One region of the Exiguobacterium sp. RIT341 genome, then DNA from elsewhere that is predicted to be linked to it. Evidence: riboswitches for the same ligand, from Rfam matches in the RefSeq annotation. Region 1 holds a riboswitch; each other region holds the start of a gene.
What was found. A riboswitch is a leader RNA that binds a small molecule or an ion and turns the genes downstream of it on or off. The one in region 1 is predicted to bind thiamine pyrophosphate.
Positions count from the first base shown of each region.

Region 2: another riboswitch for thiamine pyrophosphate. It lies ahead of tenA (thiaminase II); the one in region 1 lies ahead of BW42_RS06200 (thiamine phosphate synthase).
Region 3: another riboswitch for thiamine pyrophosphate. It lies ahead of thiD (bifunctional hydroxymethylpyrimidine kinase/phosphomethylpyrimidine kinase); the one in region 1 lies ahead of BW42_RS06200 (thiamine phosphate synthase).

Region 1 covers NZ_JFYW01000001.1:1,174,805-1,178,083, forward strand. The annotation lists gene BW42_RS06195 (FAD-dependent oxidoreductase) at 1-810, opposite strand, end outside; gene BW42_RS06200 (thiamine phosphate synthase) at 807-1,397, opposite strand; TPP riboswitch at 1,484-1,586, opposite strand; gene nagZ (beta-N-acetylhexosaminidase) at 1,643-2,863, opposite strand; gene BW42_RS06210 (OsmC family protein) at 2,860-3,279, opposite strand, start outside.
Region 2 covers NZ_JFYW01000001.1:1,407,420-1,410,698, forward strand. The annotation lists gene BW42_RS07375 (glycoside hydrolase family 3 protein) at 1-553, shown strand, start outside; gene BW42_RS07380 (hypothetical protein) at 584-880, opposite strand; gene tenA (thiaminase II) at 932-1,627, opposite strand; TPP riboswitch at 1,700-1,806, opposite strand; gene BW42_RS07390 (DUF1002 domain-containing protein) at 2,000-2,881, shown strand; gene abc-f (ribosomal protection-like ABC-F family protein) at 3,159-3,279, shown strand, end outside.
Region 3 covers NZ_JFYW01000011.1:100,457-103,735, reverse strand. The annotation lists gene thiM (hydroxyethylthiazole kinase) at 1-548, opposite strand, end outside; gene thiD (bifunctional hydroxymethylpyrimidine kinase/phosphomethylpyrimidine kinase) at 529-1,332, opposite strand; TPP riboswitch at 1,448-1,558, opposite strand; gene BW42_RS14125 (murein hydrolase activator EnvC) at 1,623-2,900, opposite strand; gene BW42_RS14120 (murein hydrolase activator EnvC) at 3,103-3,279, opposite strand, start outside.

The sequences.
Region 1 (3,279 bases):
ATATGGCAAGCCGAACTCTGTTTGTGGTCGTACGCCTGACCAGACTTCTTCGATGATTGCATCACGGATCGGTGGATAGAGACGCTCTGCTGCTTGAAGCAGTGACGTGACTCCTGCGACACTAACACCGATCGTCTCGTCTTGCGGTAGTTCGGTCGCACCGATCAATATCCGTCCGTCCGCTTTCGGTACGAGGTAGACGGCGTCATCAAACAGGATCGAGCGTAACGGCTGACCCGCGAGACGGACTGCGAGACACTCCCCTTTGACCCCATATGTCGCTATCGAAATGCCAGCTGTATCGAGCAAGGCTTGGGACCCGCGTCCGGCTGCAACCGTCACCGTTCGTCCCGTCCACGTTCCCGTGTTCGACTCAACCCTAATGAAATCATTACTCTCCTCGATTCGCGTGACGTCCACCTGTTCTTCGATTGGTACCCCACGATTTCGTAAGACATGCATCAATGCAGTCGTTAGTCGTCGCGGATCGATTTGACCGACCGATGGAAATAAGTATTCTTGCCCATTTCGTTTCAATAAAAATGGTTGTTCCCGGTAGCCACAATCGATCCCGGTCTCGCGCGTGAGGCGTCGCGCAAGTAACGGATACAGACGGCGACTTCGCGCGGCAAGCGTATGCAATTCTTCTCTCAGCTCGATGTCCGTCGCAAGCATCCCGGCAGCCGCCCGACTCGTCCCTTGTCCGCATGTTCCGCGATCAAGGACAAGAACGGATTCGTTCTGACAAGCGAGACTGTAAGCAAGCGTCAAACCGATGACTCCACCACCGATGATGATGTGATCCGTCATACCCGTACCCCCTGATAACGCTGAATGGCAGCATGCGGGTCCGCTTGACCGAGAATACCGGATAAGACGGCGATTCCGCTTGCACCGGTCGCTGCGATCTCAGGAATGCGATCAGGAGTGATCCCGCCGATTGCGATGACTGGTTTCGTCGTGAAAGTAACGACTTGTTTGAGAGCGTCGATCCCTCGCGGTGGCACGTTTGGTTTCGACGCTGTCGGATAAATATGACCGTACAGCAGTCGGTCGGCTCCTTCTGCTTCTGCCGCAAGTGCTTCTGCCAGAGAGTGGACGGATTTCCCGATGATGAGATCCGGAAAGTGACGCCGAACATCGCGGACACATAAGGATCGTCGAGTCAACTGCACACCGATACCAGCGACATGAGCGACGTCGACCCGGTCATGAACGGTTAATTGATTAGGCGAATACCCTTGCGTAAGGAGCGCTTCAATCAAATCTAGCAATTCTGCTGCCGACAAATTCGGTTCTCGAAGATGAAGCTGATCCGTATATGGTTGAAGCGATTGAAAGGTTTCCACTCCATCACGTGGATTGATGGATCCCGTCGAAATCAGATGTAAACGCATCATATTCTTCCTTTCGATACGAAAAAAGGACCACTCCCGATGTTGAAGGGAGTGGTCCGAAAATGCGCTGAAGCGCTAAGGATATCTAAGGTTTCGAGCCACTTCCCTCCGCTAGTACGAACTAGATCAGGTTCAAAGGGTCCGGATACTTCCGTCTCAGTCTGCTGCGAGACTCCCCTAGTGTCTTTTCGTGTTTAATTGGCTTGCCCCATTAGTCTAGCATGAGTCGCTTTGCTTCGCTAGTCCTAGTTGAGCGCTTCCACTTGCTGAATAAGCTCCGATTTCGTCGGTCGCTGTTGCTTCTGGCTGTCGGCATAGGTCTGCTTCAGCTTTAAGATCCGCATCACTTTAGCATCGAGCATCTCTGACGACAACGTTTTTTCTTTAACCGCTTGCATCACTTCGGTGTGAACCTTCGGATAGGCACCTGCTTCCGAAAACATCGCCATATCAGCTCCATTGACAAGTGCCTGGCGTGCCGCTTCCGCGAGACCATATCGTTTCGTGATCGCCCCCATGACAAGGTCATCCGTGATAATGACGCCCTTGAATTCGAGTTGTTGACGCAAGAGGTCAGTCAAGATCGGCTTCGAGAGCGAAGATGGATTTTGGTCGTCATACGCGGGATAGAGAATATGGGCGACCATCACCATCTCGGCGCCCTCTTGAATCGCTTCTTGGAACGGTAACAGTTCCGTCCGCTTCAGTTCTTCCTTTGATGCTGTCACTTTCGGCAACCCGACATGGGAATCGACACTCGTATTGCCGTGACCGGGAAAATGTTTGACGACCGGAATCGTTCCCGTCTCTTGCATCCCGTGCATCAGAGCCGTACCGAGAGTCGCGACGGTCTTCGGATCAGCACTTAACGCACGGTCGCCGATGATTGGATTGTTCGGATTGCTATTGACGTCAAGGACCGGTGCGAAGTCCATGTTGAACCCATAAAACCGTGACAGGTGACCGAGCGTACGTCCGACGTCTTCCATTTTTGCAGCATCTGCACCTTGCGCCATCCGTTGACTCGTCGGGAGACGTAACCGTTGATCCGGTACCCGGCTGACCCGTCCGCCCTCTTCATCAACCCCGACGAAGGCATACGGTTTTTGGTTCGTTTCTTGAATGGCACGCGTGAACGTCAAGAGTTGATCTTCTGACGTAATATTCCCACCAAGCAGTAAGACCCCACCGATCGCATGCGTCTGCAACAATTTCCGGTCAGCTGCTGAAAGTTCCGTGCCGGCAACTCCGATATAGAGCAGTTGATCGATTTTTTCTGACGTCGACATCGCTTCAAGTTGTTGCTTTAATCGTGCTTGTTGTTGTGCTTCCTTTGTCGGCTCAGGCTTTGGTTTCTTCGCCTCCGTCGGTTGCTTCGTTGCTGGTTGTGATGGTTTCGTTGGTTCCGTCGTCTCCTGCGCACACCCTGCAAGCAACAGGCAACCGATCAGTAATACTTTCTTCACAAAGGATCCTCGCTCCGGACACCATTGATGGAATAATAGACGGAAATTTCAGCGTTCAAGGATTGCGAGACCGAACAATATTTATCTTTTGATAACGAGATGGCGCGACGGACTTTATCTTCCGGGAGATCACCTTCAAGCCGGTAATGAATCGAGATCGACGTAAAACGCCGCGGATGATCCTCTGCCCGTTCCCCTTCGATATCCATTTCGAAATGAGTGATCGTCAAGCGCATCTTCTCTAAAATCGAGACGATGTCGATTCCAGTACAGCCGGCAACGGCATGTAGCAGCAGTTCAGTCGGTCGTGGTGCTTGATTTTCGCCACCGTTCTCCGGTGCTGCATCCATCGCAAGATGATGCCCTGATTCCGTCTGTCCACTAAACCCCATCTGTTTGTTCCATGTCACTGTCGC
Region 2 (3,279 bases), 230 kb from region 1:
GATTGCCCCTGCGACGGATCAAACGGACAGCATGAAAAAGACGATTGCTTCCCTGCCTAAGAACCGGAACTGGCACGTAACGACAGCGAATTACTCGGCTACTACGCTACCGCTCGACCAAAACCCGACACTACGGGCACAACTCGATGCAGCAGATTACATCATCGTCGGTTCAAACGTCAATACGAGTGCCAAACTACTGCCTACTGCACCAGAACAAGCGATTCCGGCTTCAATCTTCCGATATGCGAAACAAACAGATATACCATCCGTCTTGCTTAGCCTCCGCAATCCATACGATGTCGCCGTTCAACCGGACGCACCGGCACACGTCCTCGTCTATGGTTTTAAAGGGGATCCGAACGGACCGGACTCCGAAGCAGGCAATCTGAAATCAGCGGGACCGAACCTCCCTGCCGGTATCCGAGCGATTTTCGGAACGTTTAAGCCCCAAGGCACTCTACCTGTTGATGTACCAGTCTTTCAGAACGGTATCTTTACCGATCAACTGCATCTCGAATTTGGTGACGGCTTTAAAAATTGGAAAAAATGAGAACATGATACACAAAAGACCGAGACTCCTTTAAAGGATGCCTCGGTCTTTTAATGATTGATACGGATATTCCGCTTCTTCTTTCGCACGATCGTAGACGCGGTATAACCAATAGGTCAGTAATGCATAGACGACAATGACAAGAACAGCAGAAATGTAGCTCCCCATGCTATATGCTACCTTGAAGTTTCGAGTCGTAGCGGATATACCGGACAACACGATTAACGTTGGAATGATATATCCAATAAATTTTACTTTGACTTTACCCAGCATTCGTTGCACGGCATACGCGGCGCTGATCGCGAGTACGATCACGATGATTTCCATTTCTACCCCTACTTCCGCTAAATGTTATACCTAATTCTACCATTCAACTCTTTAGGAAGATACCGTCCGTGCTGGAATCGTCTCGTAAATCGACGTAAACGTTTCTTCCGTCCATCCCATATGCCAAAACAGCAACTCATAATAACAGCTCGTCACGAAATGCCGTTTCATCCGCTCTCGTTCAGTCGGGCTTGCTTGTTCCGCCAACGCATCAAGCCGTGCAATCTGTTCAAAGACGACCTTTTCGAACCATTCCGAACTATATGTGTCGATCCATTGCTGATAGATTTTTTCATCCGGTGTACACGTCAACAATTGTTGCCCAACTTCATAATACAACCAGTAACATGGCAAGATGGCAGCAATCGTCTCACCAAGCGTCCCTTCACTCGCATGATGCATGTGTGAGACGTAAGCATATGCCGTTGGTGCCGGTTCAAATGCTTCAAGGTCTGCTTCCGTGATACCGAGCGGCTCGAAAAATGATTGATGCAAGCTCAGTTCTGCCCCATATGTCGAAGTCGCGTGCTCGGCAAGTGTCGCGATCGTCGCAAAGTCATCTGCTTTTGACGCTGCCTTCGCTTGAATCTTCGCAAAGTGTTTTAAGTAATACGCATCCTGCATGACATAATGTCGAAATTTCGAGAGCGGTAACGTTCCCTCGCCGATTCCTTGAACGAATGGGTGCGTAAAACTACTGTCCCAATACGCTTGTGCTGCTTGTTTGATTTCTTGTGTGAATGTCATGATCTCATCCTCCTTGTTTTTATGAAACGAAAAAACACCACCCCGAAACACACGGGCATGGCGCAAGAAGAACAAGACTTGACGCCACTTCCCTCCGTAAGTACGAACTTAATCAGGTTCAAAGGGTCCGAACGTCTTCGTTCGTCTCAGTCGGCCTACCGACTCCCCTAGTGGTCATTATTCGATTCAAATCCACTATAGCATGCTGAAAATGGAAGTCAAGTTGTCCTCTTTTCGCTATACTATGGAGTGTCAGAAGGCGGATATCGTCTCCATCTACAGACCGATTCCGAACTTCTTTCGTTCTCGTACACTAATTTTAGTACCTGATACTATAATTCATTCTGTTACTTACAATTGGAGGATTTCATTATGCATACACCAACAAAAATCATGGCGTCAGCCGTTATCGCTTCTGCTTTATTACTTCCGACAGCCGCATCCGCCGAGCAGGTCGTCGATAAGACAATCGTCACTCTCGGTGAGTCACTCGGCGCAAAAGATAAGGCTTGGGTGCTTTCACGTCTCAATGCACCGGAAGGTATCACACCGATCATCGCAACCTCTGCAGACGAAGAAAAATACCTCGGGAAAAACATCCCCCAGTCACAAAAGGGCGGCAACATGTATTCATCCGCTAAGATCGAATTGACGGAAAAAGGTGACGGACTTTCCGTTGCGACGGAAAACATCACGTGGGTGACGAAGGATATGTATTTGAACGCTCTCGTCACGGCAGGTGTCAAAGATGCCGACATCACGATCACTTCTCCTTATAAAGTGACTGGAACATCGGCACTGACAGGAATCATGAAAGCCTATGATCAAACTTCGGCTGAGACCGGAATCAAGCTGAGTGACGAACGGAAAGATTTAGCACAGCAAGAATTATCGGTCACATCAGACGTCGGGAAGACAGTCGGGACAGATAGAGTCGCTGATTTGATGAATGAGATCAAGGCCGAAATCGCGAATCAAAAACCGGAAACAAAAGTCGAGATCGAAAACCTGATCGTCCAAGTCATTCAAAACAACAACATCCAACTGTCTGATGCACAGATGGATCGGTTGACGAATCTATTCAATCAAATGGAGCAAGCGAACATCAACTGGGGGCAAATCGAGAGTGGACTGAAAAATGCTGGTCAAGACATCCATGCGTTTGCAACGTCCGAGGAGACAAAAGGATTCTTCGCTAAATTATTTGATGGTCTGAGTGACTTCTTCAGCTCGATTGCTGGTGTGTTCAAATAATTCAGACTTCCGCAATTAACAAGATAATGGTAAACTGGTTGTATCTGAAACGAAAGGTGGTGTGAAATGATGGACTTTGCTGCGTGCAAACATTGGTTAATGGAACAATTGTATCTGTTGCGCGCGATTTTTCATGGAATGGCGTTCTAAGGCACCCGTCTGCCCTTTTTTAGAACTTCATGATTGAAAAATACAGCAAAGCGCATCTTTCACACACTAGGGAGAGTGCTATTTGCGCTCTCCCTTTTTTTAATGCGCGCGAAAGGATCAACTTATTATGATGATTTGCGACATTCAACATCTGACAAAACAATTCGGAGGCGAAACGATTTTAACGGACGTTTCCCTCTTCTTAAACGAACACGATCGTGTCGGTCTGATTGGACGAAACGGGAGTG
Region 3 (3,279 bases), on a different contig from region 1:
ACGTCTCCGAGACGCGGCGTACCTACTTGTAGTTCCACTTCGCGCATGCCGTCCGTGATGTAGTCGATTGGACCTGTGACGACAATGACGGACTTTTGTTTACGAGCGAATGCACGAATGATTTCTCGATCCATGATCTCATCACTAGCAGCATCGACTCCTTTTGTTCGTCCATTCTCCCCAAGCAATGTCTTGATTTCTGAAGCATTTCCTTTAACGACCGTACATCCGAGTCTACTCAATTCTTTTGAAAAGGACGTACGCAATGATGTAGCTCCCGCTCCAACTGGATCAAGGATGATCGGAACGTTCAAGCGTCTCGCTTCGCTTGCGGCGAGTCGTTGAGCTGCTTGCATGTCTGCATCAATTGTTCCAATGTTCAAGACAAGAGCTTGCGCAAGTCGAACCATCTCTTCCACTTCGCGAATATCCTCCGCCATGACTGGAGATGCGCCAACGGCGAGTGTGACATTGGCGCAATCATTGATCGTGACTGTGTTCGTCAAATGATGAATGAGTGGTTTGTGTTTAAGAATGGTCGTAAACATGTGTATCCCTCCAAAGTGAATGAAAATGATGTGTCGGTCCAATCCCTTGTCCGAGAGCAAATCCATGACGAATCGCCTCTGTAACATACTTCTTGGCCTGACGTACACTGTCCGGTAAAGCTTCTCCAAGTGCCATCCGTGCCGCAATCGCTGCAGATAAGGTACAGCCTGTTCCATGAGTATGTTGATTATCTAACCGATCTGATGTGAAACGGTATTCCTCTTGCCCGTCCCATAATAAATCCGTGGCAGCTCCCGGTAGATGTCCACCTTTTAGCAAGACGGCTCCAGTCTTCATAGCCAACTGATGCATCGCCAGTCGAATCTCCTCTAGATTAGTAACTGACTGCCCTGTTAAGCGCTCTGCTTCCGGTAAATTTGGTGTGACGAGTGTCGCAAGTGGCAGTAACTCCGCGATTAGTGCTTCCTCTGCCTCCGTCCGCAATAGGGCATGCCCGCCTTTTGCGACCATGACAGGGTCTAGTATGATCGGAACTGTCTGTTTGCGAAGATGTGTTGCAATGACGTGAATCGTTTGTGCATTCGAGACCATACCGATTTTGATAGCATCCACACGAATATCTGAAAAGATTGAAGCTAATTGGGCATCAACGATTTCCGATGATAACTCTTCTACTGCTTGAACGCCCAGTGTATTTTGAGCCGTTACCGCCGTCAAAACACTCATCCCATAAACGCCCAATGCCGAAAATGTCTTTAAATCTGCCTGAATTCCAGCTCCACCACCGGAGTCAGATCCCGCAATCGTCAATACATGTTTCATATTTTTCTCACCTTTCCATCGAGCAATGTAAGGGAGTTGTTACCGACAAAAAAAGCGTCGACCGCTGTAAAAAAGCAGTCGACGCTATACGAAATCGTTATCCAACCATTTCGGTATCCGTTCGGCTCAACTTTCCTACGCTGGTATTATCCAGTTCAGGTAATAGGGTCGAAAACAGATTGGTTTTCCTCTCAGCCGGATTCCTCCAGCTCCCCTAGTTGCTCAAGTATTCATTTCGCCTTAACTGTAGCATAGCGGCAAGAAAAAAACGAGCCGAAGCTCGTTTTGAATTATAGGTATGCTAATGGATTAACTGCATTCAGAGGAGAAGAGGCACTGTACTGATAGCCTCCGACATGTAGTTCGAAATGCAAGTGTGGTCCTGTTGAATTCCCAGTACTACCAAGTGTTCCAACTTGCTGACCTTGAGAAACTGTTTGTCCTGCATGAACAGATAATGAACTCATATGAGCGTAGACTGTCGTATAGACTTTTCCGTCAAGGAAGTGAGAAATCATGACGTGATTTCCATAAGGCCCACCACCTGAAGCTGTAATGACCGTTCCAGCTGCTGCTGCGACGATTGGTGAGCCGACCGAACCACTGAAATCGACACCATTATGGAACGTATAGCCGTTCGCACCGCTTGCTGGTCCAAACCCTTGTGATACGCCACCAGAAGATGGACGAACGAATTTCCCACCGCTCGAAACAACGGGTGGGGCAACTGAAGTAGGTGATTCTGAACTCTTACCTGCTTGTTTTGCTGCTTGAGCATTCGCTTTAGCGGCTTTTTCAGCTGCTGCTTTCTCGGCTGCTGCTCTTTCAGCCGCTGCTTTAGCTGCTGCCTTCGCTGCCGCAATCGCACGTTCTTGAGCTTCAAGTGTGGCTTGTAGTTCTTTCGCGTCTAGAAGTTCTGTCGTAAACTTCGTCTTACCTTTTCGTAATTTTTTAAGCGTAGCACTGCGTTCTTTCATTTGAACTTTCAACGCTTTTTTTTGTTCGATTAATGTTTTCTTCTCTTCAACCTGCTCCGCCTTTTTTTCAACGAGCGCTTGTTTTGCTTCCGCTAGCTTTTGTTGGGTTGCGATGTAATCCGAAATCATTTTATCATCTTGCTCCGCGATTTTTTTCCCTGCCATGACACGACTAAATAAATCACCTAAATCCTTCGATCCAAAAATGACTTCTTCCCATTTGATTGAGTTTCCATCGTTTTCTTGGAAGACACGTAGACGATCACCGAGTAGTTCTTCTTGTTTTTTCAACATCTCTTCGTAGCGAACGATGTCTGCTTTTAATTCATCGATTCGCAAATTCAATTTCTCGATTTGTTTATTTTTTTCGGAAATCTGAAAAATCTTTTCGTTGATCGCTGCATCGATTCGATTGATTTGACGTTGTTCTTTCGAAATTTTCGACTCTTGTTTTTTAATTGCTTTTTCTAATTTACGTTGTTCTGCGGCATTTTCAGCCTTTTTTTCTTTGATCGTTGCTGCTGCAATTGGTTGTGTTCCTGTTATAAGTAATGCTCCTAAAACAATGGTAGAAATTAGTTTTTTTAGCATATATCGTTTTCCTCACTTATGTTTTTCATATTTTATTATAGTATTCAAGTTTCTCTCATATCTGAAATAGATTATAGCACCCTAATCGTTTCAAAAAAATTTCATTTACATTTCAAATGAAAACGTTTTTTTGTAATATAATCATTTATTTTTTGAAAATCGCAAAAAAAGAACCGCTGCATAAGCAACGATTCTTTACTGTTTAAAACATCGTCATTGGGTTCACTGAGCTAGCTGGACCAGTTGCACTATAGCTGTATCCACCGACGTGGATTTCAAAGTGTAAGTGTGGACCAGTTGAATTCCCAGTACTTCCACGTAAACCGATTTGTTCACCTTGACTGACGCGTTGACCTGCGTGAGCATTGAGTGCGCTCAT